3 regions of the Rubrivivax gelatinosus IL144 genome follow, and region 2 is predicted to be linked to each of the others. Evidence: predicted binding sites of a transcription regulator. Region 2 holds the regulator's gene; each other region holds the start of a gene.

Region 1 (9,943 bases), 1.5 Mb from region 2:
GGCTTCCACGGCTTCCACGTGTTCCTCGGGCTGCTGATGCTGGGCTCGATCACGCTGCGGCTGAAGGCCGGGCACTTCACGCCCGAGCGCCATTTCGGCTTCCAGGGCGCAGCCTGGTACTGGCACTTCGTCGACGTCGTCTGGCTGGGCCTGTACCTGTTGGTGTACTGGCTGTGAGCACGGCGCTGTCAGACGGCGTTCGGCGCGATCCAGCCGAGCTGCCAGGCCAGCAGCACGCCGAGGAAGAGCGCGATCGACAGCCCGATGCGCCAAGCCAGCGCGCGCGCCATGCGGCGGTCGCGGGTGGCGGCGTCGCGGCCGCCGAGCAGCGCGACGCCGGCGGCGGCCAGCGCGCCGACGACCGCAGCGAGCAGGGCGAGGATGGCGAACTTCATCGCCCCAGCGTAGCGCGCCGCCCGGCCCGCCGGGGCGCGGGGTTGTGGCTGATCGTGACGGTGGTGTTCGCCGCGCTGTGCGTGCGCCTGGGCTTCTGGCAGCTCGACCGTGCCGCCGCCAAGTTGGCGCTGCGCGCCGAGGTCGCCGAACGCGCGGCGCTGCCGCCGCTGCCGGCGGCGGCCCTGGCCGCCACGCCCGAGGCGGCGGCGCAGCACTACCGCCGCGTCACGCTCGCCGGCCGCTGGCTGGCCGATCGCACCGTCGCGCTGGACAACCGCCAGGTCGACGGCCGGCCGGGTTTCGTGCTCGTCACCCCGCTGGTGCTGGCCGACGGCAGCGCGGTGGCGGTGCAGCGAGGCTGGCTGCCGCGCGACGCGTCCGATCGCAGCCGCATCGCCGCGCCACTGCTGCCGGCCGTGCCGGTGCAGGTGGCCGGGCAGCTGGCGCCGCCGCCGTCGCGGCTGTTCGCCTTCGGCGCCGACGCCCCGGGCGCGGCGATCCGTCAGAACCTGGACCTGGGCGCCTGGAGCGCCGAGATTGGCGTGCCTCTGCGCCCGCTGTCGCTGGTGCAGCTCGACGGCCCGCAGACGCCGGTCGACGGCCTGCGCCGCGTGATGCCGCAGCCCAGCGCCGACGTCTCGCGCCACCGGGTCTACGCCGGCCAATGGTTCCTCTTCGCCGCGCTGGCGCTCGTCTTGTATGTCGGAATCCTGGTCTTCCGTGCCCGCCGGCCACGCTGAGCCGCCGCCCGGCCTGGTGCTTCGCCGGCGGCTGACGATGCTGGCCGTCGCCGCGGTCTGCGCCGCGCCGGTGCTGGCCTCGTATCTGGCGTTCTATGTCGTCCGGCCGGCGGGCGCGCCGCGCGCCGGCATGCTGGTGCAGCCACCGCGCGAGCTGCCGGCCGACCTGTCGCTGGCCGGCCTGGAAGGCAGGCCGGTGGCGCCGGCTTCGCTGCGCGGGCAGTGGCTGCTGCTGGTCGTCGCGCCGTCGAGTTGCGGCGAGGCCTGCGAGCGGCGGCTGTTCCTGCAGCGCCAGCTGCGCGAGATGCTCGGCCGCGAGCGCGACCGCGTCGACAAGCTCTGGCTGCTGCCCGACGCCGGCCGGCCGGCGCCAGCGCTGCAGGCCGCCGTCGAGGCCGCGCCGGCGGTGACGCTGCTGCGTGCCGACGCCGCGGCGCTGGCGCGCTGGCTCGGGCCGGCCGAGGCCGAGGACGCGCTGCTGATCGTCGACCCGATGGGCCGCGAGATGATGCGCCTGCCGGCCGGCGCCGACCCGTCGCTCGCGCGCCGGGACCTCGAGCGCCTGCTTCGTGCCTCGGCCTCCTGGGACCGCCCGGGGCGCTGACGATGGCCGCCGTCGACCTCGCCCCCCTGGGCCGCCTGCTGGCGCTGGCCGCGCTGCTGGCGGCGCTGCCGCTGGGTTGGCTGCTGTGGCGCACGCGTGGCACGGCGCCGCCGGCACGGATCGCGGCCCTGACCACGCTGACGCTGGTCCTCGCCTTCGACCTCGTCCTCTTCGGTTCCTTCACGCGGCTGTCGGACTCCGGTCTCGGCTGCCCCGACTGGCCGGGCTGCTACGGCCACGCCAGCCCGGTCGGCGCCGCCGATCACATCGCCGCGGCGCAGCAGGCGCTGCCTTCGGGGCCGGTGACCTGGTCCAAGGCCTGGGTCGAGATGATCCACCGCTACCTGGCGATGACCGTCAGCGCGCTGGTGCTGGTGCTCGCGGTGGCCAGCGTGCGCGCCCGGCGCACGTTGCCGCACGGCGCCGGCTGGGCGCTGGCGACGCTGGCCTGGGTGCTGGCCCAGGGCCTGCTGGGCAAGTACACGGTGACGCTTAAGCTGTTCCCGGCCGTCGTCACGCTGCACCTGCTCGGCGGCCTGGGGCTGCTGGGGCTGCTGGCCTGGCAGCAGGCGTCGTGGCGCGCGGCGCGGCCGTCGGCGCCATCGGGGCTGCGGCCGTTGGCGCTCGCCGGCTTCGCCGTGCTGATGCTGCAGGCCGCGCTGGGCGGCTGGGTCAGCAGCAATTACGCGGTGCTCGCCTGCACCGGTTTTCCGTCCTGCAACGGCGAGGCCTGGCCGGCGATGGACGCCGCGGCCGGCTTCGGGATCTGGCGCGAGCTCGGCCACGGCAGCGACGGTGCGCTGCTGCCCTTCGAGGCGCTGGTCGCGATCCACATGGCGCATCGGCTGTTCGCGCTGGTCGCCGCCTTGGCGCTCGCCGTGCTGGCCTGGCGGCTGTGGCGCTCGCCGGGTTGGCAGCGTTTCGGCCTCACGCTGGCGGCGCTGCTGCTGGCGCAGCTGGCCAGCGGCCTGTCCAACGTCGTGCTCGGCTGGCCGCTGGCGGCCGCGCTGGCGCATTCGGCGGGCGCGGCCGCGCTGGTCGTGCTGCTGGCCACCGTCGTCGCCCTGGCGGCGCCGGTGGGTGCACCGCGTGCCCAGACGCAGCCGCGGCCCGCCGCCGCCTGACTCCCGAGGAGACCACCATGGCCCGCATCGCCGCCGCCCCGTTCGTGCTGCCGTCCAAGCCGGCGCAGTTCGTCCAGCTGACCAAGCCGCGGGTCGTGCAGCTGGTCGTCTTCTGCGCGCTGATCGGCATGCTGCTGGCCCAGCCCGGCTGGCCCGAGCTGCCGCGCCTGCTGGCGGCGACGCTGGGCATCTGGCTGGTCGCCGGCGCGGCCGGGGCCTTCAACTGCCTGGTCGAACGCGAGATCGACCGACGCATGGCGCGCACCGCCTGGCGGCCCAGCGCACGCGGCGAACTCGCGCCGGGCGAGACGCTGGTCTTCGCCGTGGCGCTGTGCACGCTGGGCTGCGCCATCCTGCTGGCGTGGGTGAACGCGCTGACGGCGCTGCTGACGCTGGCCACCTTCGTCGGCTACGCGATCGTCTACACCGTCGTGCTCAAGCCGCGCACGCCGCAGAACATCGTCATCGGCGGCGCCGCCGGCGCGATGCCGCCGGTGCTGGGCTGGGCGGCGATGACCGGCGAGATCGGCGCGCCGGCGGTCGCGCTGTTCCTCGTCATCTTCCTGTGGACGCCGCCGCACTTCTGGGCGCTGGCGCTGTACCGCGTCGAGGACTACCGCCGCGCCGGCCTGCCGATGCTGCCGGTGACGCACGGCAGCGCCTACACGCGGCTGCAGATCCTGCTCTACACGATCGCCCTGTTCGCCGCGACGCTGCTACCCTTCACCTCCCGGTCGAGCGGCGGGATCTATCTCGCAGCCGCGGTCGTCCTCGGTGCACGCTTCGTCGTGCTGGCCTGGCGGCTGTGGCGCGAAGGGGGCGACGCGCTCGCGCGGCAGACCTTCCGCTTCTCGATCTGGCACCTGTCGCTGCTGTTCGCGGCCCTGCTGATCGACCACTACCTCTGGCCATGGCTGTCTTCTCCCGTCGTCTGATCCTTGCCGCCGCCGCGGCGCTCACGCTGGCCGCCTGCGAGCGCGGCAACAGCCCGCCGCGCGCCGGTTTCGAGGGCGTCGACATCACCGGCGCCGACTACGCGCGGGAGCTGAACCTGCCCGACGCCGAAGGCCGCCGGCGCAGCCTGCAGGACTTCCGCGGCAAGGTGACGGTGGTCTTCTTCGGCTACACCCAGTGCCCCGACGTCTGTCCGACGACGATGGTCGAGCTCGCCGAGGTCAAGCGCCAGCTGGGCGCCGACGGCGAGCGCATCCAGGGCGTGTTCGTCAGCGTCGACCCCGAGCGCGACACGCCGGAGATCCTGAAGGCTTACGTCGCCAACTTCGACCCGAGCTTCGTCGCCTTGCGCGGCACGCCCGACGAGACCAAGGCCACGGCCAAGCAGTTCAAGGTCTTCTACAACAAGGTCGCCGGCCAGACGCCGACCAGCTACACGATCGACCACACCGCCGGCTCCTACGTCTTCGACGCCCAGGGCCGGGTGCGGCTGTTCACGCGCTATGGCGCCGGCCTGGACAAGCTCAAGCACGACCTGAAGATCCTGCTCGACGAGAAGGCCGCCTGAAAACGACGCGGGCCGCCCGAAGGCGGCCCGGCGGGGCAGCGGTGCGGCGCCTCAGGCGGTCGCTTCGAGCGCCTTGCGCATCTTCTTCATCGCCGCGACCTCGATCTGGCGGATGCGCTCGGCGCTGACGCCGTATTCGGCCGCCAGCTCGTGCAGCGTCATGCCGCCGCTGGAGTCGTCGTTGACCTTCAGCCAGCGCTCCTCGACGATGCGGCGGCTGCGCTCGTCGAGCACCGACAGGGCCTGGGCGATGCCGTCGCCGGACAGCCAGTCGCGGTGGCGGGCTTCGAGCAGCCGCGTCGGTTCGCTCGCGTCGTCGGCCAGGTAGGCGATCGGCGCGAAGCTCTCTTCGCTGTCGTCGGTCTGCGGCTCCAGCGCGACGTCGCCGCCGGCCAGCCGGGTTTCCATCTCGATGACTTCGTCGGGCTTGACGTTGAGCTCGCGCGCGACGGTGTCGACTTCGGCGGGCGTCAGCGTGCTGCGGTGCAGGTCGGCTTCGGCGGCGTCGGCCTTCAGGCCCTGCTTCATCGAGCGCAGGTTGAAGAACAGCTTGCGCTGGGCCTTGGTCGTCGCGACCTTGACCATGCGCCAGTTCTTCAGGATGTATTCGTGGATCTCGGCCTTGATCCAGTGCAGCGCGTAGCTGACCAGGCGCACGCCCTGGTCGGGGTCGAAGCGCTTGACGGCCTTCATCAGGCCGACGTTGCCTTCCTGGATCAGGTCGCCTTGCGGCAGGCCGTAGCCGAGGTACTGGCGCGAGACCGAGACGACGAGGCGCAGGTGCGAGAGCACCAGACGGCCGGCGGCTTCGAGGTCGCCGTGGTCGCGCAGGCGCTTGCCGAGCGCCACTTCCTCCTGCGCAGTCAACATCGGCAGGCGGTTGACGGCCGTGATGTAGGCGTCCAGGTTGCCGATCGACGGCACCAGAGCCCACGGGTCGCGGACGGTCAGGGCGGTGGTGGCAGGGTTCATGGTCGCTTGGGAGTCCTGTCGGGCGTCTCGAGTTCCGTCGAATATTAGCACTCGCTTCCGATGAGTGCTAAAGGACCTTGCCGACGGAATGTGTGCATGTGCTCACATGTCTGATTGGTCTGACGCGGCGTGGCTGCGCACGCCTTCCGTCGTGCGGGCCTTCAGACGCTGGACATGCGCCGCCAGCTCACCGGGGCGAGGCTCTCGCCGACGTTGTCGTTGCCCCGCCGTGTCCAGAGATTGGGCATCCACGAGTTGGCGTAGCTGAAGACATGCGTCTGCGGCCGGCCCTGCTCGTCGAAGCTGTGCGACTGCAGGCCGGCGAGCACGCCGCCGTAGACGTGCACGCCGATGCCCGGCGCCTCGTCGTCGGGGTTCTCGATCTGGAACATCGGCAGACGCTCCGGATCGGGCAGCGTCACGTTGCCCGGCTTCAGCAGCTCGATCTGCTCGGCGCTGTCGGGGCGGCCATCGGCGGCACGCGAGTGCAGGTGCAGCCGGTGGCGGCCGCGCAGGACGCCGTACAGGCCCCAGACGCCGGTGTCGTGCACCGGCGAGCGGTAGCCCGGCCGGGTGACGTAGCTGACGATCGAAAAACGGTCGACCGGGTCGGCGTAGAGCAGGTAGGTGCTGCAGCCGCGGTGCGGGCGCGCGAGCTCGTCGGGCAGCCAGCCGTCGTGGCCGAGCAGGGTGCGCAGCTGCCAGGCCAGCAGTTGCAGAGGGGGTTCGGCAAGGCCGCCTGCGTTGACGGCCAGACTGGCGGCCTGCACGAAGCGGCGCAGAGGTTCGAGGCTCACGACAAGCATTCCCATGCATCCGACCAGGCCCGCGGGAGGTGCCGCTGGTGCCCGAACGTCCGAGATGCGAGCGGATCGTTCAGACAGTTCAGTCTAGACTGAACAATGGGCGATCACAAGCCGCATCCCTTCGTCGGCAGGGCCGTCGTCGTGAGGGGACGACCTGCGCGCGCGGCTCGGTTGTGAGCGCTGTTTGTTCGTTCTAGACTGAATGTGACCGCGGTAATGCTGCCGCCCGCACCGGGCGGCTCCCATCGGTTCCAGATCCATGCCCGACCACGACGCGGCCATCGAACGCTTCATCGAAACCCACGGCCAGCTGGCCGAGGCCGACGGCATGCCCCGGATCCTGGGGCGCATGGCGGCCACCTTCATGCTCGAACCCGGGCCGTTCAGCTTCTCCGAGATCGGCGAGCGCATGCAGATCAGCCGCGCCAGCGTCAGCACGATGACGCGGTTGCTGGAGAACCTGGGCGTCTTCGAGCGCATCACGCGCCCGGGCGACCGCCAGGCCTATTTCCGCCTCGTCGAGAACCCGGTGCAGGTGTTCACCCAGCGCCGCATCGCACGCCAGCAGCGCTGCCTGGAGGCGATCGACGAGCTGCTGGTCAGCACCACGCTCGACCCCGAGGCCCGGGCCCGGCTCGACGAGATCCGCAGCATGCATGCCGAGATGATCGCGGCCGGCCAGGCAGCGCTGGACCGACGCCGCGGCTGAGCGCCCGCGCGCGGCTCAGATCAGGCCCCAGCGCGTTTCGTGCGAGGCCAGCGCCTCGTCGACGGTGCGCAGGAAGCGGCGCACGTCCAGCGGCTTGGTGATGTAGTGCGCGGCGCCCAGCGTCAGCGCCTCCTGCATGCGCGCCGTCGTCGCGTCGGCGCTGACGACGATCACCGGGATGTCGGCGACGTCGCGGTCCTGCTTCAGGTGGCGCAGCAGCTCCAGCCCGCTGATGTCGGGCAGGTGCATGTCCAGCAGGATCAGGTGCGGCCGGTGCTGGCGCACCGCCGCCAGGCCGTCCAGGCCCATCATCGAGACCTCCAGCGCGATCTGCGGCCGCTGGGCGAGCACGCCGCGCATGACCTCGATGTTGGTCTCGTTGTCCTCGATGTAGTGCACGCGGCGCTTGGCGTAGGGCTCCAGCGGCGAGCTGATCGTCGACGGCGGCGCGCCGGCCACGAGCTCGGCGCGCGGCAGCGTCAGCGTGAAGACCGAGCCGCGGCCGGCGCTGCTCTCGCCTTCGAGCGTGCCGCCCATCAGCTCGGCCAGACGCCGGCTGATGACCAGGCCGATGCCGGTGCCCTCGATGCCGCTCTGCTCGCGGCCCAGGCGGTTGTAGGGCTGGAACAGGCCGGCGACCTGCTCGGGCGTCATGCCCAGGCCGGTGTCGCGCACGCGCAGCTGCACGTGCTGGTCGTCGGGCGCCGCCGACTCGACGACGATCGTGCCGCCGGCGCGGTTGTACTTGACGGCGTTGGACAGCAGGTTGGTCAGCACTTGCTTGAGCCGGGTGTCGTCGGCCAGCACGGCCAGCGCCTCGGGCGCCAGTTCGGCGTCGACGGTGACGCCCATGCGCTCGGCGGCGGTGGCGATCATCTCGATGCTCGCGCCGACGGCCGAGCGCAGGTCCAGCGCGCGAAGGTCGAGCTGCACCGAGCCGGTCTCCAGCCGCGCCAGGTCCAGCGTGTCGTTGATCATCGCCAGCAGGTGCCAGCCGGCGCGCAGCATCTGCGTCGACCACTCGCGCTGGTGCGGCGCCAGCGGCGGGTCGCGGTCCAGGCCCAGCAGCTGGGCGAAGCCGATCATGGCGTTCAGCGGCGTGCGCAGCTCGTGGCTCATGCGCGAGAGGAACTCGGTCTTCGCGCGGTTGGCGGCTTCGGCGCGGTGCAGCGCACGTTCGGACTCCTCGAGCCGGCGGTGCTCGGTGATGTCCTCGGCGACGCCGGCCAGGCGCCAGGGCTGGCCGGCGGCGTCGCGCAGCAGCGTGAACAGCGTGCGCGCGTGCAGCACCGCGCCGTCGGCACGCTGCAGCCGCGTCTGGCGGCGCACCGTGCTCGCCCTGCCGCTGCGCAGTTCCTCCAGCGCCTGGCGGTCGGCCTCGCGCTCGTCGGGGTGCGAGATGTCGTCCAGCGAGCAGTTCACCAGCTCCTCGGCGCTGCGGCCGAGCATCGTGCACAGGCAGGGGTTGGTCTCGACGAGGCGGCCGTCGAGGCCGGCGAACATCACGCCGATCGGCACGTTGTCGAGAATGCCGCGCAGCCGGTCCTGGACCTCGCGCATCTCCTCCTCGGCGCGGCGGCGCTCGCCGATCTCGCGGCGCAGCTCGGCGGTGCGCTCCTCGACCGCCAGCCCGATGCGGTGGGCGCGGCCGGTGACGGTGAGCAGCAGCGCGCCCAGCACCGCGGCAGCGGCCAGCCCGGCCACCGAGAACACCCAGGCGTTGGTCTGCTGGCGCTCGCGTTCCCAGGCCGCCGTCGAGCTCACGCGCAGCTCCAGCGTGCGCGAGGCCAGCGCGATGCGGTGGCGCGCCGACAGGCGTTCCAGGCGTTCGTTCTCGCAGCCGGCGGGGCCGGCCAGTCGCGCGCGCTCGACGCCGGGCTCGGTGTCGACCAGGCACCAGCGCAGCCCGGCGGCGTCGTTGCCCGGCAGGCCGGCGAGCAGGCGCTCGGCGCGCACGGTGACGAACAGCACGCCGGCAAAACGCTGCTGGCGCCCGGCCGGATCGTGCGGCTTGGCGCCGTCGTACAGCGGGTAATAGAGCACGAAGCCGTTCTCGTCGTCGTGCGGGTCGGACTGCGACAGCCGGAACGCGGCGCTCGCGCTCGGCTCGCCGCTGCCGCGTGCGAGGTCGACGGCCGCTCGCGCCGCCGGGACCGTCGTCACGTCGACCCCCAGCGCGCGGGCGTTCGCCTCGCGCGGGGCGATCAGGTCGATGACGAGGGCGTCGCCGCCGTTCGTCGGCCCGCGTGTGTAGATGGTGAAGCCGGCTTCGCCGGCGTCGCGCCGGCGCGCCTGGAACGCGGCCAGCTCATCGTGCGCGACGCGGCTGGCGTGGCCCACCGCGCGCAGCTGCAGCGGCTGCGACAGCCACCAGCCGGCGGCGTCTTCCAGCGTGCCGGAGTTCATGCCGCCGGCGGCGCGGTAGGCGCCGGCCAGGGCCTGCAGCGCCTGCATCGGCTCGTGCAGCAGACGGTCGGTGTCGGCGGCCAGCGAGGCGGCGTCGTTGCGGAAGGCGGTGGCCAGACGGTCGCGGTCCCAGCGGCCGACGGCCAGCGTCGCGCCCGACAGCAGCAGCGTCGTCGCCAGCAGCGGCACGGCGACCGTGCGCCGCCGCGGGCGCCAGGCTTCGGCGGGCCGGCCGACGATGGTCAGCGCCAGCGGCGCGCCGATCATCACGCCCAGCGTGTCGCCGACCCACCAGGTCAGCGCGTTCAGCGCCACCTGGGACGGCGCGATCGCGCCGGTGCCCCACAGCGCGGCGGTGGCCAGCAGCGGGTTCAGCAGGCAGGCGACGATGCCGCCCCAGACGCCGGTGGCGGTGATGTCGCGGGCGCTGTCGAGCACCAGCGGTTGCGGCACCAGCCGGCGCACCAGCGCCGCGCCCAGCGCCGCCTGCAGCATCGCGCCGACGCCGATGGCCAGCGGCGCGAGCTGCGCCGCGACGTCGGTCTGGCCGCGTGCCGCGCCGAGCACGACGTTGACGAGGAAGCTGCCGGCGAACACGCCGGGCAGCGCGGCGCGCCCGTAGACCAGTGCCGCGACCAGCGCGATGCCCGAAGGCGGGTACAGC
Region 2 (9,943 bases):
CTGGCAGGTCCTGCCGCTGGACCCGCAGGACCCCGAGGCGCTGGCGCAGACGCTGGCCGCCGTCACGCGCACGCGCCGCGTGCCGGTCGGCGAGGCGCGTGCGCTGGGTTTCTGGCACGACGAGCGCCCCGAAGACAACCCGCCGGTGCTGGCCGACGGCCAGGTCGAGGTGCCGGCCTGGCGCCACGCGCTGATCAACTTCCCGCACGAGTTGCTGTCGCGCGGTCTGGTCGTCGTCGACACGCCGGGGCTCAACGCGATCGGCGCCGAGCCCGAGCTGACGCTGTCGCTGCTGCCTTCGGCGCACGCCTGCGTCTTCGTGCTCGCGGCCGACGCCGGCGTCACGCGGTCCGACCTCGCGATCTGGCGCGAGCACCTGGGCGGCGACGCGCTGGAGCGTTTCGTCGTGCTGAACAAGATCGACACGCTGGCCGACCCGCTGGCCGCGCCGGCCGTCGTCGCGGCGCAGATCGAGCACCAGCGCGACGCCAGCGCCGCGGCGCTGGGCATCACGCGTTCGCGAGTATTCCCGCTGTCGGCGCGCGAGGCGCTGGCCGCGCGTGTGTCCGGCGACGATGCGGCGCTGCAAGCCAGCCGCCTGCCGCTGCTGGAGGCGGCGTTGACCGCCGAGCTGATCCCACGCCAGCACGAGGTGCTGGCCCAGGCCACCGCCGGCAGCGCGCAGCAGATGCGCAGCGCCGCCGCGCGCCGCCTGGCCGACCGCCGCCGCCAGCTGGCCGAGCAGTTGCTCGAGCTGCGTGGCCTGCGCGGCAAGAGCGCCGCCAAGGTGCGGCTGATGCTCGAGCGCGTGGAAGCCGAGTCGGCCGAGTTCGACGGCTGCGTCAAGCGCCTGGCCGCGCTGCGCCTGGTGCAGTCGCGCCAGCTGACGGCGGTGCAGGAGCGCCTGGGCAGCGACGCGCTGCGCACCGAGGTCGCGGCGATGCTGTCGGCCATCGGCGGCCGGCCTTTCGCCGGCGGCGCACGCGAAGCCTTCGCGACGCTGTTCAAGCGCCTGCGTGCGGCGCTGTCCGAAGCCAGCGTGCGCAGCGACGAGATGCGCCGCATGCTGGATTCCAGCTTCGTGCAGCTCAACGCCGAACACGGTTTTGCCTTCGCGCTGCAGCCGCCGCCGCCGCTGAACGTGCACGTCGACGAGCTCGACGCGCTGGAGCAGACCTACGGCCGCCACCTCGGGCTGGCGCAAGCCTGGCGGCTGGCGCTGCCCGGCGCCACCGAGCAGCTGCGCCGCGTGCTGCTGGCGGCGCTGCGCACGGTGTTCGAACGCGCGGTGCACGACGTCGAAGGCTGGAGCCGCTCGCAGTCGGCGCAGGTCGACGAGCAGCTGCGCGAACGCCGCCGTGCCTTCCGCCGCCGCCGCGAGGCGCTGGAGCGCATCCAGTCCGCCGCCGGCGAGTTGGAAGGGCGCATCGCCGAGGTCGAGCAGCAGGACCAGCACCTGCTGGCGCTTCAGGTCGGGCTGGACCGTCTGGTCGACGAACTCGTGGCCAGCGCGCGCGAAGCCGTCACCGCCGCCGCGCCACGTGCGCTAGACGCCGCCTGATGCCGGCCGCCGGCATCGCCGCGCGCGTCGTGCGCTGGCAGCGCGAACACGGCCGCCACACGCTGCCGTGGCAGAACACGCGCGACCCGTACCGCATCTGGCTGTCCGAGGTGATGCTGCAGCAGACCCAGGTGGCGACGGTGCTGGGCTACTACGAGCGTTTCCTGCAGCGCTTCCCCGACGTCGCGGCGCTCGCCGCCGCGCCGCTGGACGAGGTGCTGGCGCTGTGGAGCGGGCTGGGCTACTACAGCCGCGCGCGCAACCTGCACCGCTGCGCGCAGGCCGTCGTCGCCGAGCACGGCGGGCGTTTCCCGCCCGACGCCGCGACGCTGGCGACGCTGCCCGGCATCGGCCGCTCGACGGCGGCGGCGATCGCCGCCTTCGCCTACGGCGAGCGCGCCGCGATCCTGGACGGCAACGTCAAGCGTGTGCTGACACGCGCGATCGGTTTCGCCGGCGACCTGGCGCGCCCGGCCGAGGAGCGGGCACTGTGGCGCGAAGCCGAGGCGCTGCTGCCGGAAGAAGGCATCGAGCGCTACACCCAGGGCCTGATGGACCTGGGCGCGACCGTCTGCCTGGCGCGCCGGCCGCAATGCCTGCTGTGCCCGCTGGCCGAGGTCTGCGTCGCGCGTATCGAAGGCACGCCCGAAAGCTACCCGGTGAAGACACGCACGCTGCGCCGCGGCCGGCGTCGCCACGCGCTGCTGTGGCTGCGGCGCGCCGACTCGGTCTGGCTGGTGCAGCGCCCCGATACCGGCGTCTGGGCGGGGCTCTGGAGCCTGCCCGAGTACGAATCGGCCGAGGCGCTGCAGGCGCTGGTCGCCGGCTGGCCGGGGCAGGGCGCCTGGCTGGACCCGTTCGTGCACGTGCTGACGCACCTGGACTGGACGCTGGAGCCGCTGCGCTGGACGCTGCCGCCGGCGCTGGCCGCCGAGCCGGGCGCCGTCGAAGCCGCCTTGCCGGCCGGTCGCTGGTTCACGCGCGCCGAGGCGCTGGCCGCCGGGCTGCCGGCGCCGGTGCGGCGCCTGCTGGAGGCGGATCAGCCGATGACGATGGACTTGTCGCGCAGGTAGCCGTCGACGATCGACAGCCGGATCACCGGGTCTTCGAGTTCCATCAGCTTCTGCTTGGCCGCCAGCGGCACCGGCAGCAGCTCGCACCAGCGGTTGGCCACCCAGCCGGCATCGTCGAAGCGGTAGGGCTCGGCAAACGGCTGGTGGCCTTGTTCGTCGAGTTTGTGGATCGCCTCCTGCAGCGCCTGCACCGTCGGCTGCATCGCTTCGCCGGGCGCACGCAGCGCGTCGGCGGCGATCTCCTCGACCTCGCAGGTCCACAGCCCGTCGGCCTGCTGCTCGGGTGTGGCCGCAAGACGGAAACGTTCCAGCCCGGTGCCGCGCACGCGCAGCAGCCCGGGGCCGTCGGCGTCGACTTCGTCGAGCCTCACGGTGACGCCGACCCGTTCGAGCTTGACGCCCTGCGCCGCGGTGCCGGTCTCGCGCCCCTGCTGCAGGCAGACGATGCCGAAGCCCGTGCCTTCGCGCAGGCAGCGCGCGACGAGGTCCAGATACCGCGCCTCGAAGACCTTCAGGCCCACCAGCCCGTCGGGGAAGAGCACGGCCCGCAGCGGGAACAGCGGCAGCGGTTCAGCCACGGGCGTCCAGTTCGCGGTGGCGGATCAGCGTCGCCTGACGGGCTTCGAAACGCTGCGCCAGCCACTCGACGCCGTAGACCGAGCGGTGCTGGCCGCCGGTGCAGCCCAGCGCCACCGTCAGGTAGCTGCGCTGGTTGTCCTCGAACGCCGGCAGCCAGCGGTCGATGAAGGCCGCGATCTGCTCCAGCATCTCGCCGACGTCGTTCTGCGCGCGCAGGTAGGCGGCCACCGGCTCGTCGCGGCCGGTCAGCGCGCGCAGCTCGCGCACGTAGTACGGGTTGGGCAGCGCGCGCATGTCGAAGACGTAGTCGGCGTCCAGCGGCACGCCCTGCTTGAAGGCGAAGCTCTCGAAGACCAGCGTCAGCGCCGATTCGCGGGCGCCGGCCAGGCCGCGCACCCAGGCGCGCAGCACGCCGGGGCGCAGCTGGCTGGTGTCGATGACGGTGGACTTCTCGCGCAGCTCGGCGAGCAGCTCGCGTTCGAGCTCGATCGCCTCGACCAGCGCACGTGCGGCGTCACCGCCGGCCGGCACCGAGGACAGCGGGTGCGGGCGGCGCGTCTCGGAGAAACGCCGCACCAGCGCGTCGGTGCTGGCGTCCAGGAACAGCGAGCGCACCTTCAGCCCTTCGGCGCGCAACTCGTCGATCAGCGGCAGCAGCAGCGGCAGCGAGCCGACGGTGCGCACGTCGACCGCGACGGCGACGCGCCGCGTCCAGCGTTCGTGCTCCAGGCGCACGAACTCGCGCAACAGCTCCGGCGGCAGGTTGTCGACGCAGAAGTAGCCGGCGTCTTCGAGCGCGTGCAGCGCGATCGACTTGCCCGAGCCCGAGATCCCGGTGACGAGCACGATCTCGTTGCCGTTGCCGTCGGGCAGCGGTGCCCATTCGCTGGGCGGGGGGTCGACGAAACCGCTCATCTGAGGTTCCCCGCGAGCATCGCCTCGGCATGCGCGCGGCTGGTGCTGGTGAGACGTTCGCCGCCGAGCATGCGCGCGACCTCGGCGACACGGGCCTCGCCGGCGACGGGGCGCACCTCGCTGACCGTGGCCTTGCCCTGCAGCGCCTTGGCGACGACGAAATGGTGGTCGGCGCAGGCCGCGACCTGCGCCAGATGGGTGACGGCCAGCACCTGCGTCGTGCCGCCGAGCTGCTTCATCAGCCGGCCGACGCTGTCGGCCACGGCGCCGCCGACGCCGGCGTCGATCTCGTCGAAGATCAGCGTCTGCGCGCCGTCGCCGGGTGCGTTGGCGGCCGTGGTGACGGCGATCGCCAGCGCCAGGCGCGACAGCTCGCCGCCCGAGGCGATCTTGGCGATCGCACGCGGCGTGCTGCCGGCGTGGCCGGCGACGCGCAGCTCGACGCTTTCCAGCCCGTAGGCCTGCGGCTCGTCCTGCGCCACCAGCGCGACCTCGAAACGCCCGCCGGCCATGCCCAGTTGCTGCATCGCCTGCGTCACCGCGTCGGCGAGCTTGGGCGCCGCCTTGGCGCGGGCGCGGCTGATCTTCTTCGCCTCGTCGCGCCAGGCGCGTTCGGCCGCGGTGGCGGCGCGTTCCAGGCCGTCGAGGTCGGCCGCGGCGTCCAGCGCCGCGAGTTCGGCCTTCCAGCCGGCCAGCAGCGCCGGCAGCTCGGGCGGCTGGCGCCGGTAACGCCGCGCCAGCGAGACCCAGGCGCCCAGGCGGGCGTCGAGATCGGCCAGGCGTTCGGGGTCGGGCTCGCTGCGCGACAGGTAGGCGCCCAGCGTGTGCGTGGCGTCTTCCAGCTGCGCCTGGGCGCCGCGCAGCACCTCGACGACCGAAGCCAGCTCGGCGTCGTAGCGCTGCACTTCCTCCAGCGCGTCGATGGCGCGGGAGATCAGGGCGTCGGCCGAGGGTTCGCCTTCGGCGGTGGCGTCGAGCGCGGTGCGTGCGCCGTCGAGCAGGGCCTGGCCGTGCGCCAGGCGCTGGTGTTCGGCGTTCAGCTCGTCCCACTCGTGTTCGCCGGGCGCGAGCTTGTCGAGTTCGCCGATCTGCCAGGCCAGGCGTTCGCGTTCACGCTCCAGCGTGTCGCGCTGCGCGCGGGCGGCGTCCAGCGCGGCCAGCGCCTGGCGCCAGGCGGCCCAGCGAGCGGCCATCGCCCGGGTGTCGGCGCCGGCCTGGGCGTCGAGCAGCGCGCGCACCGCGGCCGGGCGCGTCAGGCTCTGCCAGGCGTGCTGGCCGTGGATGTCGACGAGGTGGTCGGCGGCCTCGCGCAGCTGGGTGACGGTGGCCGGGCTGCCGTTGATCCACGCCCGGCTCTTGCCCTGGGCGTCGATCGTGCGGCGCAGCAGCAGCGCCGGCTCGGCGGCGAAGCCGGCTTCGTCCAGCCAGGCGGCCAGCGAGGGCGGGGCGTCGAATTCGGCGGCGACCTCGGCGCGTGGCGCGCCTTCGCGCACCAGCGTGGCGTCGCCACGCGCGCCCAGCGCCAGTTGCAGCGCGTCGATCAGGATGGACTTGCCGGCACCGGTCTCGCCGGTGAGCACGCTGAAGCCGGTGTCCAGCTCGATCTCCAGGCGTTCGACGATGACGACGTCGCGAAGAGAAAGTCGGCGGAGCATGTCAGTCGGTCAGGTTGCCAAGCAACAAGGCGGCGTCAGGACTTCGGCGTCTCAAGCTGCCGCCGTGGACCGGCTTCGCCGGGCCACTGGCGGCGCCCCCTAGGGGGAGGCGCCGAAGGCGCTTCGGGGGGGTCATACAACGCCTTCGTACCAGCGGAGTTTTCTGCGCAGCGTCGCGTAATAGCTCCAGCCGCGCGGATGAAGAAAACGCACCTTGTAGGCCGAGCGCCGCACCTGCACGCAGTCGCCGTGCGCCAGGCTGGCCAGGCTGTGCATGTCGAAGTGCGCCGAGGCGTCGCGGCCGGCGACCAGCGTAATGCGGATCGTCGCGCTGTCGGGCAGCACGATCGGCCGGTTCGACAGCGTGTGCGAGGCGATCGGCGCGAACACCAGCCCGGCGATGCCGGGGTGCAGGATGGGCCCGCCGGCCGACAGCGCGTAAGCCGTGGAGCCGGTGGGCGTGGCGATGATCAGGCCGTCGCAGCGCAGGTTGGCGACGAAGTCGTCGTCGACGTCCACGCGCAGCTCGACCATGCTGGCCGTGACGCCGCGCGCCACCACCACGTCGTTGAGCGACAGCGCCTCGTGGATCGGCAGGCCGTTGCGGAAGACCTGGCCCTCCAGCATCGAGCGGTGCTCTTCCTCGTAGTCGCCGGCGATCATCGTCGCCAGCGCTTCCTTGTACTGGCCCACCGGCACGTCGGTGATGAAGCCGAGCCGGCCCTGGTTGATGCCGACCAGCGGCAGGTTGTGGCGCGAGAACTCGCGCGCGATGCCGAGCATCGTGCCGTCACCGCCGACGACGACGGCGAAGTCGCAGCATTCGCCCAGCGCCTGCGCGTCGTGGGCGCCGAACTCGGTGATGCCGGTGGCTTCGGCGGTCTCGCGCTCGAAATACACCTCCACGCCCTGTTCCCGCAGGAAACGGGCAACCTCCAGCAGCACCGGGGCGATGCCCTGTGCCTGGTACTTTCCGACGATCGCGGCGTGGCGGAACGGGGCCGGCATGCGGCGCATTACACCATAGCGAAATGCGCTCTCTACAATCCGAAACCATGCTCGACGACCGCGCCAAGACGCTGCTGAAAGCCCTCGTGGAGCGCTACATCGCCGACGGCCAGCCGGTGGGGTCGCGCACGCTCTCGCGTGCCTCGGGCCTGGACCTGTCGCCGGCGACGATCCGCAACGTGATGGCCGACCTGGAAGAGCTCGGCCTCATCGCCAGCCCGCACACCAGCGCCGGCCGGATCCCGACGGCGCGCGGCTACCGGCTGTTCGTCGACACGATGCTCACCGCGCGCCCGATCGACCTGCAGACCGTCGCGCCCGAGCTGGCCGCGGCGCGCGAGCAGCTGCATCCCGACCAGCCGCAGCGTGTCATCGCCCAGGCGGCCTCGCTGCTGTCCAACCTGTCGAGCTTTGTCGGCGTCGTCAGCGCGCCGCGCAAGGCCGGGCTGATCCACCACATCGAGTTCCTGCGCCTGGGCGAACGCCGGGTGCTGGTGATCCTCGTCGCGCCCGACGGCGACGTGCAGAACCGCGTCATCTTCACCGCACGCGACTACACCCAGACCGAGCTGATCGAGGCCACCAACTTCCTCAACGCGCACTACACCGGGCTGGCGATCGAGGAGGTGCGCGAGCGCCTGAAGCACGAGGTCGACGCGCTGCGCGGCGAGATCGCGCAGCTGATGCAGGCCGCGGTGCAGGCCGGCGAGGAACTGGCCGACCGCAGCGAGAACGTCGTCGTCTCCGGCGAGCACAACCTGCTGGGCGTTCAGGACCTGGGCCACGACATGGCCGGGCTGCGCCGGCTGTTCGACGTCTTCGAGCAGAAGACCGAGCTGATGCGGCTGCTGGACGTCAGCAGCCGCGCCGAGGGCGTGCGCATCTACATCGGCGGCGAGAGCCAGGTCGTGCCGTTCGAGGAACTCTCGGTCGTCACCGCCCCTTATGAAGTGGACGGGCGTATCGTCGGCACGCTGGGCGTCATCGGCCCGACGCGCATGGCTTACGACCGCATGATCCGCATCGTCGACATCACGGCCCGGTTGGTCGGCAACGCCTTGTCCTCCCGTTGAGGGGCGGGCGCCCTGTGGGGCGAGGGTGTGAGGGATTGCCGGTGCGACATTGAGAAATGTCAGATAGCTTCGGGCCAGCCCGGTACACGCTGTAACACTGTGCCCGGTATAAGCGGCACCAGGAGGGCTCGGCGTCAGAGGCCCGGCCATCCAAACCTCCGGCAACGATTCCGCGCACGAGACGCAGGCCGGGGCGAATCAAGTGGGGCGCAAGCACCGGCGCCTTGCCTCGGGAGCGTCGTTGTCCGGATTCGTCGGGCGCTTTTGGGACCCTACACCGCGCCGGCCGTGCCGTAGTGCCGCCGCCGCGTTCGTCGCGCGGGTCCTGATCCTGCTGCTGGCCGCCTCGGCGCCGCTGGCCGGGTGGGCGTCCACCCAGCCGCCCGCGGCGGGCCGCGTGCTGCGCGTCGTCAGCGACGAGAACTACCCGCCGTTCCTGTTCCGCGACGTCGATGGCAACGTCCAGGGTTACCTCGTCGACTACTGGAAGCTCTGGGAACGCCGCACCGGCGTGCGCGTCGAGCTGATCGCCACCGGCTGGGTCGAAGCCCAGCGGCGCGTGCAGAGCGGCGAGGCCGACGTCATCGACCTGATCTACCGCACGCCGCCGCGCGAGGCGCTCTACGACTTCTCCGAGCCCTACGCCGAGCTCCCGGTCAACATCTACAGCCACGTCGGCATCAGCGGCGTCACCAATCCGGCGACGCTGAAAGGCATGCCCGTCGGCGTGCAACAGGGCGACGCCTGCGTCGACAAGCTGCACGAGTACGGCATCGACACGCAGGTCACCTACCGCAACTACGACGCGCTGATCTCCGGCGCCAAACGCGCCGAGGTGCGCCTGTTCTGCCTGGACCAGGCGCCTGCCAACTTCTACCTCTACAAGTTCGGTGCCGAACGCGAGTTCAGGCGCGCCTTCCAGCTCTACACCGGGCATTTCCACCGCGCCGTGCGCAAGGGCGACAGCGCGACGCTGGAACTGGTGCGCCGCGGCGTCGCCGCCATCGACCCGGCGGAAGACGAGGCGCTGCGCCAGGCCTGGTTCGGCGCGCCGCTGCGCGGCCCGTCCTACGCCGACGAGCTGTGGTGGATCGCCCCGGCGGTGCTGGCGCTGGGCGCGGCGCTGCTGCTGTGGAACGTCGCGCTGCGCCGACGTGTCGCCGGCCGCACCGCCGAGCTGCAGGACGCGCTGAGCGAGCTGCGCAAGGCTCACGAGGTCGCCGAAGGGGTGCGCGCCAACCTGTCGGCGACGCTGTCGGCCATCCCCGACCTGCTGTTCGAGTTCGACGCCCACGGGCGTTACCTGGACATCTATTCCGGCGCCAGTTCGCGGCTGCTGTACCGCCACTCCGACGAGGTCATCGGCCGCCGTGTCGACGAGGTGCTGCCGCCGGTGGCCGCGCACATCGTGCTGGAGTCGATCGCCGCGGCGCTGCGCGACGGTGCCGACTACGGCCGCACGATGGAGCTGGACATCGACGGCCGGCAGCACTGGTTCGAGCTGTCGACGACGCGCAAGGACGCCGGCCACGTGCTGACGCTGTCGCGCGACATCAGCCGCCGCCGCGCCGCCGAGGAGGCGCTGCTGCGCGCCCGCGAGCGCGAGGTCATCGTCGAGCGCGACCGCCGCCTGCGCGCGCTGAGCGACGCCGCGCCGGTGCCGATGCTCTATCTGCGCGGCGAGGTCGTCGAGTCGGCCAACCTCGCCTTCCGCGAACTCTTCGGCGTCGACGAGAACGACCTGGACGGCTTCGACGCCTGGTGGCGCCTGGTCTGCCCCGACGAGACGGCGCGCGCGGCGATGCAGGGCGCTTGGCGCGAGGCCGTGGAACGCGCCGCCGCCGAAGGCGGCCGGGTGCGCGAGATGGAGATCCGCGCCACCGCGCGCGGCGGCATCGGCCTGGTGCTGCTCGTCGGCGGGCAGCTGCTGGGCGACGGCATGGTCGTCACGATGGCCGACATCACGCCGCTCAAGCGCGCCCAGGAGCTGGCCGAGGCCGCCAGCGCCGCCAAGAGCAACTTCCTGGCGACGATGAGCCACGAGATCCGCACGCCGATGAACGCCATCATCGGCATGAC
Region 3 (9,943 bases), 1.3 Mb from region 2:
CGCTACACGATCATCCGCGCCCAGTTCGACAAGTGGTTCAGCTCCAAGGTGCGCGAAGCCGGCGCGCTGGTGATCTGCGAGACCACCGTCGAGGAACTGCTGATGGACGGCGACCGCTGCGTCGGCGTGCGCTGCGACCGCATCGGCGGCGAGGTGCATGCCGACGTCGTCGTGCTCGCCGACGGCGTCAACTCGCTGCTGGCGCGCAAGGCCGGATTCCACGGCGAGATCCAGGCCAGGAACGTCGCGCTGGCGGTCAAGGAGATCCTCTTCATGCCCGAGGAGGTGATCCAGCAGCGCTTCAACGTCAAGGAGGAGGAAGGCGTCGTCATCGAGATGGTCGGCACCGTCACCGAAGGCATGGTCGGCACCGGCTTCCTCTACACGAACAAGGACTCGCTGACGATCGGCGTCGGCTGCCTGCTGTCGGACTTCAAGGGCAACGAGAAGCGCACCACGCCCTACGCGCTGCTGGACAAGCTGAAGAAGCACCCGAGCATCGCGCCGATGCTCGAAGGCGGCGAGATGAAGGAATACGCCGCGCACCTCATCCCTGAAGGCGGGCTGCGCGCCGTGCCGCAGCTCTACGGCAACGGCTGGCTCATCGTCGGCGACTCGGCCGGCTTCGTGAACGCCGTGCACCGCGAAGGCTCCAACCTGGCGATGACCAGCGGCCGCCTGGCCGGCGAGACGGTCGCCGCGGCCAAGGCCGCCGGCAAGGCGATGAACGCGGCCACGCTCGCGGCCTACAAGGCGGCGCTGGACGCCAGCTTCGTCATGAAGGACCTGAAGAAGTACAAGCACCTGCCCGAGGTGCTGGAGCGCAGCCCGCACTTCTTCGACACCTACCCCGCGCTGGTCAACCGCGCCGCCAAGACCTATTTCACGGTCGACGGCGTCGACAAGTCGACCAAGCAGCGCGAGATCCTGGGCAGCTTCAAGGCCGCCCGCCGCGTCACCGGGCTGTTCGGCGACGCGTTCAAGCTGTGGAGGGCGATGCGATGAGCGCGACGGTCGTCAACGTCGAGGAGAAGCTGTTCCAGAACCGGTACAAGGTCGACCACGGCCGGCCGCACATCCGGATCAAGAAGCCCGAGGTCTGCGCCAACACCTGCCAGTCGCAGGCCTGCACCTACGTCTGCCCGGCCAGCTGCTACAAGGCCGAAGGCAACGGCACGGTGACGCTGATCACCGACGGCTGCCTGGAATGTGGCAGCTGCCGCGTGATCTGCACCGAGCACGCCAACGTCGAGTGGGACTGGCCGCGTGGCGGCTACGGCATCCTCTTCAAATTTGGATGATTTCGCCCCCGGCCGCCTGGCGGCCGCCCCCCGAGGGGGCACCGGCCCCGACCGGGGGACCCGGATCGGGCCCGGCCCGCGCCGGCGACGCCGCTCCCCTGGTCGCCTGCGGCGACCTGTCCCCGAAGGGGTGGGTGCGCCGACGGTGACAGCAGAAAGACCCATGGCATGAACGACGTCGAGAAATTCCTCGCCCACGCCGTCGCGCTGGAGCGCGACGCGGCCCGGCGCTACGAAGACCTGGCGGCTTCGATGGGCACCGACGGCAACGCCGAGTTGCGTGCCTTCTTCGCCCGCATGGCGCACTTCTCGCGCCTGCACCTGGCCGAGGCGCAGGCGCGCGCGGGCTGGCGCACGCTGCCCGAGCTGGCCGCCGACGAGTTCGAGTGGCCCGACGGCATCCCGCCGGAAACCGCCGACTGGGCCGGCGTCGACCCGATGATGGCCCCCGCCGACGCGCTGGCCCTGGCGCTGGACAGCGAGCGCCGCGGCCACGCCTTCTACGCGGCGATCGCGGCGATCAGCCCCGACCCCGAGGTGCGCGCACTGGCCGGCGAGTTCGCCGCCGAAGAAGCGCAGCACGTCGCCGAACTCGAGAAGCTCGCCGCTGCCGCCGCGCGCTGAGCCCCGCCCGCGCACGAGCCGCGGGCCATTTGCGTTGCATCAAGCGGCCGACGGCATCCCTCGCCTGTCGGCGCGATTCGGCGTGCTTCTTGCACTGGCATGCTCGACCGGCGGCGGCATGGCGGGCAATGCCCGACAACGATGCGCCGGGCGCCCCGAGGTGGCCCGCCGCACCGCCTCGCCCCGCCCGTCAGACGCAGGAGGTGCGTGATGTCGAGTCGCACGGCGCTGAGCGAGCGCTATCAGGTTCAGCTCAGCACGGTTTACGAGGTGTGCCGCGTGCTGGGCGCGTCGCTGGATATCGCGCGCACCTTCCGCGTGGCGCTGAACACGCTGGCCTCGCAGCTGGGCCTGCAGCGGGCGATGGTCGTGATGCCGGCCGAAGACGGCGGCAACCTGCTGCGCATCCACAGCTGGGTGGGCCTGGACCGCGAGCAGGCCGCGCGCGGCCACTGGCGCAGCGGCGAAGGCGTCATCGGCCGCGTCTACGCCAGCGGCATGGCCGCCGTCGTGCCCGACGTGCAGGAGTCGCCCGAGTTCCTGGACCGCACCGGCGCCTTCGGCGCGCGCGGCGACCGGCCGCTGGCCTTCGTCGTCGTGCCGATGAAGACCGAACGCGCCACCGTCGGCGTGCTCGCCGCGCAGCGTGTGATGGACGACGGCGCCCGGCTCACCGACGACCAGCGCCTGCTGACGATGGTCGCGACCCTGCTGGCGCAGTCGGCGGCGCTGCATGTCGCCGTCGCCGAAGAACATTCGCGCCTGCTGCAGGAGACGACGCGGCTGCAGAAGGCGCTGGCACGCGAGCCTCGCGGCCGGCTGGCGATCGACAACGTGATCGGCGAGTCGCGCGCGATGCAGCAGGTGTTCACCGAGGTGCACCAGGCCGCGCCCTCGCGCGCCACGGTGCTGCTGCGCGGCGAGAGCGGCACCGGCAAGGAGGCGATCGCACGCGCGATCCACTTCCTGTCGCCGCGCAAGGACGCGCCCTTCATCAAGGTCAACTGCGCGGCGCTGACCGAGTCGCTGCTGGAAAGCGAGCTCTTCGGCCACGAACGCGGCGCCTTCACCGGCGCCGTCGGCGAACGCAAGGGCCGCTTCGAGCTGGCCCACGGCGGCACGCTGTTCCTCGACGAGATCGGCGACATCTCGCCGGGCTTCCAGGCCAAGCTGCTGCGCGTGCTGCAGGAGCGCGAGTTCGAGCGTGTCGGCGGCAGCAAGGCGGTGAAGGTCGACGTGCGCCTGATCTGCGCCACCAACCGCGACCTCGAGAAGATGGTCCAGCGCGGCGAGTACCGCGCCGACCTGTACTACCGCATCAACGTCGTCTCGATCTTCCTGCCGCCGCTGCGCGAACGCCGCAGCGACATCCCGCCGCTGGTCAACCACTTCATCGAGCGCTTCAACCAGGAGAACCGGCGCCAGCTGAAGGTCACGCCCGAGGCGATGAAGGTGCTGACGAGCTGCTACTGGCCGGGCAACGTGCGCGAGCTGGAGAACTGCATCGAGCGCACCGCGACCATGGTCCAGGGCGACCTGATCCGCGACCTGGCCTTCCCCTGCCGCAACAACCGCTGCCTGACGCAGACGCTGCACTTCCTGGACAAGGCCGACGCGGTGGCCGCCGCGGCCGCCGGCAACGGTTTCAACGGCCACGTGCTGGCGCCGACCAACGGCCATGCCGCGCCGCCGGCCGCCGCCGACGGCGGCTGGTCGGTGCCCGCGCCGGCGCCGGCACCGCCGCTGGGCGATCTGGACGCCGGCGCGCCGGCGCCGGCCGCCGACGGCGTCACGCGCATCGGCCCGACGCAGCAGCTGCCGCCGCCGGTCTCGCGTCTGGCCGGCACCGCGCCCGACGGCGAACGCGAACGCCTGATCTGGGCGATGGAGCAGTGCGGCTGGGTCCAGGCCAAGGCCGCACGGCTGCTGCGCATCACGCCGCGCCAGCTCGGCTACGCGCTGCAGAAGCACCGCATCGAGGTGCGCAAGCTCTGACCCCGCCGCCGCGCCCGCGCGGCGCGGCGACATCCGCAGCCCGCCCGCCACGGCCTGTGGGGGAATGGATTTCCCGCCTCTTGAAGCGCCGGAACCGGCCCCTATAATCAGTCTGCTAGCACTCGCCACGGGTGAGTGCTAACGACCGAGGCAGATTCGCTGCCCCCCGGTTGCCGCATGTCAGCGAGCGCTGCCTGCGCGGCGCTCCAGTGCCATAACGTGACTCCCAAGGAGATGTGAATGAAGCTTCGTCCGCTGCACGATCGCGTGATCGTCAAGCGTCTCGAAAACGAGACCAAGACCGCCTCCGGCATCGTCATCCCCGACAACGCCGCCGAAAAGCCCGATCAGGGTGAAGTCCTGGCGGTCGGCCCGGGCAAGCGCAACGACAAGGGCGACTTCGTCGTGCTGAACGTCAAGGTCGGCGACCGCGTTCTGTTCGGCAAGTACAGCGGCCAGACCGTCAAGGTCGACGGCGACGAGCTGCTGGTGATGCGCGAAGAAGACCTCTTCGCCGTCGTCGAGAAGTAATCCCCCTCCCCCCAGAATTCGAAGAGGTAGCACATGGCTGCTAAAGACGTGGTTTTCGGCGCCGACGCGCGCCACCGCATGGTCGAAGGCGTGAACGTTCTCGCCAACGCCGTCAAGGTCACCCTGGGCCCCAAGGGCCGCAACGTGGTGCTCGAGCGCTCGTTCGGCGCCCCCACCGTCACCAAGGACGGTGTCTCGGTCGCCAAGGAGATCGAGCTCAAGGACAAGCTCCAGAACATGGGCGCGCAGATGGTCAAGGAAGTCGCTTCCAAGACCAGCGACAACGCCGGTGACGGCACCACGACCGCGACCGTGCTGGCGCAGTCGATCGTGCGCGAAGGCATGAAGTTCGTCGCCGCGGGCATGAACCCGATGGACCTCAAGCGCGGCATCGACAAGGCCGTCGCCGCCCTGACGGAAGAGCTGAAGAAGGCCAGCAAGCCGACGACGACCAGCAAGGAAATCGGCCAGGTCGGCGCGATCTCCGCCAACAGCGACGAGTCGATCGGCAAGATCATCGCCGACGCGATGGACAAGGTCGGCAAGGAAGGCGTCATCACCGTCGAAGACGGCAAGAGCCTGAACAACGAACTCGACGTCGTCGAGGGCATGCAGTTCGACCGCGGCTACCTGTCGCCGTACTTCATCAACAACCCGGAAAAGCAGGTCGCGGTGCTCGAGAGCCCGTTCGTCCTGCTGTTCGACAAGAAGATCAGCAACATCCGTGACCTGCTCCCGATCCTCGAGCAAGTCGCCAAGGCGGGCCGCCCGCTGCTGATCATCGCCGAGGAAGTCGAAGGCGAAGCGCTGGCCACCCTGGTGGTCAACACCATCCGCGGCATCCTGAAGGTCGTCGCCGTGAAGGCCCCGGGCTTCGGTGACCGCCGCAAGGCCATGCTCGAAGACATCGCCATCCTGACGGGCGGCAAGGTCATCGCCGAGGAAGTCGGCCTGACGCTCGAGAAGGCCACGCTGGCCGACCTGGGCCAAGCCAAGCGCGTCGAAGTCGCCAAGGAAAACACCACGATCATCGACGGCGCCGGCAAGGCCGCCGACATCGAGGCGCGCGTCAAGCAGATCCGCGTCCAGATCGAGGAAGCGACCTCCGACTACGACCGCGAGAAGCTGCAAGAGCGCGTGGCCAAGCTGGCCGGCGGCGTGGCCGTCATCAAGGTCGGTGCCGCCACCGAAGTCGAGATGAAGGAAAAGAAGGCCCGTGTCGAAGACGCGCTGCACGCCACCCGTGCCGCCGTCGAAGAAGGCATCGTGGCCGGTGGCGGTGTCGCGCTGCTGCGCGCCCGCGCCGCCGTGGCCGGTGGCCTGAAGGGCGACAACCACGACCAGGACGCCGGCATCAAGATCGTGCTGCGCGCCGTCGAACAGCCGCTGCGCGAGATCGTCGCCAACGCCGGTGGCGAGCCCAGCGTCGTGATCAACAAGGTCCTCGAAGGCGCCGGCAACTTCGGCTACAACGCCGCCAACGACACCTACGGCGACATGATCGAGATGGGCATCCTGGATCCGACCAAGGTGACCCGTACCGCGCTGCAGAACGCCGCCTCCGTCGCCAGCCTGATGCTGACGACCGAGTGCATGGTCGCCGAGGCGCCGAAGGAAGAAGCCCCGATGCCCGCCGGCGGCGGCATGGGCGGCATGGGCGGCATGGGCATGGACATGTAATTCGGCGGCGCGGCGCCTCAGGGCGCCGCCTGCCGGACGGCTGCGCACGGGCTTCGGCCCGTGTGCACCTGCCCGCCAAACCCCAGCCCGTCTCCGCAAGGAGACGGGTTTTTTTCATTTCTGACCGGAATCCGGCCGCTTACCGGGCTTATTGCACACCCGACGCCGGCCGATAATCGCGAAGCGATGTCGTTTCTCAAACCGCCAGCCGAGCTCCAGCAGTTCATCGACGATGAACTGCTGCGCATGCCGCTGGTCGTCGACCAGACGCTGGACGGCGCGATCGACCGCATGCGCCAGAGCCTGCCGACGCTGGCGCCGCAGCCGCGCGCGTCGACGGCCGACGTGCTGCAGGCGCTGGGCAACAACCGCGAGCACCTGACCGACTACTACCTGCGCTCGCTGAAGCGCCAGCTCGCCGATCGCGCGCAGGCCAACACCGGCGCGCCGGCCCTGCCGTCGACGCTGTCGCTGGTCGACGAGGACTCGGTGGCGATCGACGTCGAGCTGTCGCACGTCATCGAGCTGATCCGCAGCACCGCCGAGTACGAGCTGCGCGAGCTGCAGACCTTCACCGCGGCGCTGGTCGGCGATATGGATCTCGCGCACGACCACAACCCTTTCGGGCCGGCGCAGCACGCGCGGGCGCTGTGGGCGGCGGCGCAGGCGCTGCCGCTGTCGCGCGGCCATCAGCTGCTGTTCATGCGCAATGCCGCGCCGGCGCTGGCGGCCGCGCTGCGCCGCGCCTATGCCGCCTCGTCGTCGCGGCTGGAGAGCCTGGGCGTCACGCCGGCGGCCTACCGCACGATGATCCTGCCCTCGGGCGCGCGGCGCTCGCGCCGGCCCGAGATCAGCCTGGGCGCCGGCCTGGACCTGGTGCGCTCGGCGGTCGCGCCGGGCAACGAACTCGGTTTCGACGGCCCGGCGCTGGAACTCGAACCGGCCCTCGCCGCCCCGCCGGGCAGCCAGGACACGCCGGCGGGCGAACGCCGCGCCGTCGAGCTGCTGACCGGCCTCTTCGACGCGATGCTCGCCGACCGGCGGCTGGCGCAGGACATCGCGCTGATGCTGTCGCGCCTGCAGTCGGTCGCCACGCGGCTGGTGCTGCGCGAGCCGCGGGCGCTGGAGGACGAGACCCACGCGATGTGGCGCTTCGTCGACGCGCTGGCCCATCTGGGCGACGTGCTGCCGCCTCAGGGCAACCCGGAACGCACGCAGACGCTGCGCTTCGCGCAAGGCCTGGTCGAGCACCTGGCGGCCGAGCCGGCGCCGGCCGCACCGCTGTTCGACTGGGCGGCCGAGCGCCTGCAGCACCAGGCCCAGCACCGCTTCGCGCGCCGCTGCACCGACGCGGCGGCACAGATCGCCGAGCTGCAGCGCCTGGAGGAGCGGCTGTGCTCCTCGGCAGCGCCGCCGTCGACGATGGGCGGCGCGCTCGACATCGCGCAGCTCGACACCGTGCCGGCCGACCTGATGCCGGCCGACGGGCCCGGCGAACCGCGCGACGCCCTGGCCTGGCTGCAGGCGCGGCGCCCCGCCGACTGGGTGCACGTCTTCCTGCAGGGCCGCTGGGTCAAGGCGCAGGTGCTGTGGCCGGGCGAACTCGGCGAGCTGTGGCTGCTCGGCGACGCCGAGAGCCCCGAGACCTGGGCCGTGCGCCGGCGCGCGCTGCTGACGCTGCGCACCGAAGGCCTGCTCGCGACGCTGAAGCCGCGTTCGCTGGTGCGCTCCGCCGCCAAGCGCGTGATGCGGCGGTCCTTCCAGCTTTAAGCGGCCGCCGGCGCGATCCAGCCGCGCAGCGTCGCGGCCACGTCTTCCAGCCCGCGGCGCGACAGCGCCGAGAACAGCGCGACGCCGATCTCGGCGTTCTCCGTGGCGACCTCGCCCAGCACCTGCTGGGCGCCGGCCAGCGCCGCGTCGGCCTCGCGGCGGTTGAGCTTGTCGCACTTGGTCAGCACGGCCAGCAGCCGCACCTCGCCGGTGGCCACACGCGGCGCGATCAGCGCGAGCAGGCGACGGTCCAGGTCGGTGAAGCCCAGGCGCGAGTCGATCATCAGCACCACGCCGTGCAGCGCGCGCCGCAGTTCGAGGTACTGCGCCATCACCTCCTGCCAGCGCAGCTTGGCGCGGCGGTCCACGGCGGCGTAGCCGTAGCCCGGCAGGTCGGCGAACAGCGCGTCGGGCGCGTCCTTCGGGCCGACCTCGAAGAGGTTGATGTGCTGCGTGCGGCCCGGCGTGCGCGACGCGAACGCCAGGCGCCGCTGCTGCGCCAGCGTGTTGATCGCGGTGGACTTGCCGGCGTTGCTGCGGCCGACGAAGGCGATTTCCGGCAATTCGCTCTGCGGGAGCTGGTCCATCCGGCTCGCCGTCGTGAGGAATCGCGCGGTGTGCGCCCAGGCCAGAGCACTCTTTTCAGCGTCGCTTGGCACATCTCGAAAGGTAGACGTCATGGGCCATTGTAAAATCCTGCGGTTTGACACCCGAACACCTGCCGACCGAGGCCCCCGCCGCATGAAGTTCGCCGTCGCCCTGACCCTCGCCGCGCTCGCCGCCGGCCCCGCCTTCGCCCAGGAAGCGAAGCCCGCCAAGCCGGACCTGGCCAAGGGCCAGATCACGGCCGCCACCTGCCAGGCCTGCCACACGGCCGACGGGTCGCGTGGTGTGCCGACCTACCCGATCCTGCAAGGCCAGCACGCGGCCTACATCGTCAAGCAGCTCACCGAGTTCAAGGCCGGCAAGCGCATGAACCCCATCATGATGGGCATGGCCGCGCCGCTGAGCCCGGAAGACATGGTCAACGTCGCCGCGTTCTTCGCGTCGAAGGCGCCGGTCAAGGGCGAGTCGACCTCCAAGGAGACGCTGGCCCTGGGCCAATCGATCTTCCGCGGCGGCATCGCCTCGAAGAAGGTCCCGGCCTGCGCCGGCTGCCACAGCCCGAACGGCGCCGGCATCCCCGCGCAGTACCCGCGCCTGGGTGGCCAGCACGTCGAATACACGACGACGCAGCTGAACACCTTCCGCTCGGGCGAACGCGCCAACAGCATCCAGATGACGGCCATCGCCGCCAAGCTGAGCGACGCCGAGATCAAGGCCGTGGCCGACTACATCGCCGGCCTGCACTGATCGCACACAGCGCATGCTCGACGGGCCGGCTCATGCCGGCCCGTTTTGTTTGGGGCGCCGCCATGCCCCACGGCGCACCTGTGATCTGCGCGCCCGGCCGACGCGCGGCGGCGCTTTGCGCTACCTTGCGCTGTCGTCTTCCACCGAGCCCTCAATGCTGTACCTGAAGGACCGCGGCCACGTTCACCCGCTGGCCAGCGAGATCACCCCGCGCGAAGTCTGGCGCCAGCGCCGAACGCTGATCCAGGGCCTGGCCGCGGGCGCGGCGACAGCAGCGATGCCGGCGCTGGCCGCCACCACGCGACCCGGCAAACGCGACGCGCTGCCCGGCGCGCGCAGCGCGGTGCCGGGCGCGGCGACGATGGAAGCGCCGACGGCCTACGCCGACGTCACCAGCTACAACAACTTCTACGAGTTCGGCACCGACAAGGCCGACCCCGCGCAGCGCGCGCAGGGGCTGCAGACCCGGCCCTGGACCGTCGTCGTCGACGGCCTGGTGAAGAAACCCGGCCGCTGGGACCTGGACGCGCTGCTGAAGCTCGCGCCGATGGAAGAACGCGTCTACCGCCTGCGCTGCGTCGAAGGCTGGTCGATGGTCATCCCCTGGGTCGGCTACTCGCTGTCCGAGCTGATCCGCCGCGTCGAGCCGCTGGGCAGCGCGCGCTACGTGCAGTTCGAGACTCTGGGCG

What was found. Region 2 encodes HrcA, which represses chaperone genes, less so after heat shock. Its sites were predicted from a motif close to TTAGCACTCNNNNNNNNNGAGTGCTAA; they were not measured.
Region 1: a site for HrcA is predicted at 5,403-5,429, ahead of rpoH (RNA polymerase sigma factor RpoH). Genes of this name have one in related genera too.
Region 3: a site for HrcA is predicted at 4,036-4,062, ahead of groES (co-chaperone GroES). Genes of this name have one in related genera too.

What each region holds. Positions count from the first base shown of each region.
Region 1 covers NC_017075.1:4,477,819-4,487,761, reverse strand. Annotated here, with positions in the region: gene RGE_RS20385 (cytochrome c oxidase subunit 3) at 1-177, shown strand, start outside; gene RGE_RS20380 (DUF2909 domain-containing protein) at 189-395, opposite strand; gene RGE_RS20375 (SURF1 family protein) at 438-1,136, shown strand; gene RGE_RS20370 (thioredoxin domain-containing protein) at 1,174-1,740, shown strand; gene RGE_RS20365 (COX15/CtaA family protein) at 1,743-2,864, shown strand; gene cyoE (heme o synthase) at 2,882-3,799, shown strand; gene RGE_RS20355 (SCO family protein) at 3,775-4,386, shown strand; gene rpoH (RNA polymerase sigma factor RpoH) at 4,438-5,358, opposite strand; gene RGE_RS20345 (cysteine dioxygenase family protein) at 5,520-6,155, opposite strand; gene RGE_RS23425 (GbsR/MarR family transcriptional regulator) at 6,424-6,873, shown strand; gene RGE_RS20335 (CHASE domain-containing protein) at 6,889-9,943, opposite strand, start outside.
Region 2 covers NC_017075.1:907,351-917,293, forward strand. Annotated here, with positions in the region: gene RGE_RS04300 (dynamin family protein) at 1-1,561, shown strand, start outside; gene mutY (A/G-specific adenine glycosylase) at 1,561-2,634, shown strand; gene RGE_RS04310 (LON peptidase substrate-binding domain-containing protein) at 2,601-3,212, opposite strand; gene rapZ (RNase adapter RapZ) at 3,205-4,128, opposite strand; gene recN (DNA repair protein RecN) at 4,125-5,783, opposite strand; gene RGE_RS04325 (NAD kinase) at 5,916-6,791, opposite strand; gene hrcA (heat-inducible transcriptional repressor HrcA) at 6,839-7,864, shown strand; gene RGE_RS04335 (response regulator) at 8,106-9,943, shown strand, end outside.
Region 3 covers NC_017075.1:4,611,528-4,621,470, forward strand. Annotated here, with positions in the region: gene RGE_RS21030 (FAD-dependent monooxygenase) at 1-1,005, shown strand, start outside; gene RGE_RS21035 (ferredoxin family protein) at 1,002-1,301, shown strand; gene RGE_RS21040 (ferritin-like domain-containing protein) at 1,470-1,925, shown strand; gene nifA (nif-specific transcriptional activator NifA) at 2,136-3,920, shown strand; gene groES (co-chaperone GroES) at 4,161-4,451, shown strand; gene groL (chaperonin GroEL) at 4,485-6,131, shown strand; gene RGE_RS21060 (DUF1631 family protein) at 6,318-7,901, shown strand; gene yihA (ribosome biogenesis GTP-binding protein YihA/YsxC) at 7,898-8,581, opposite strand; gene RGE_RS21070 (c-type cytochrome) at 8,643-9,254, shown strand; gene msrP (protein-methionine-sulfoxide reductase catalytic subunit MsrP) at 9,409-9,943, shown strand, end outside.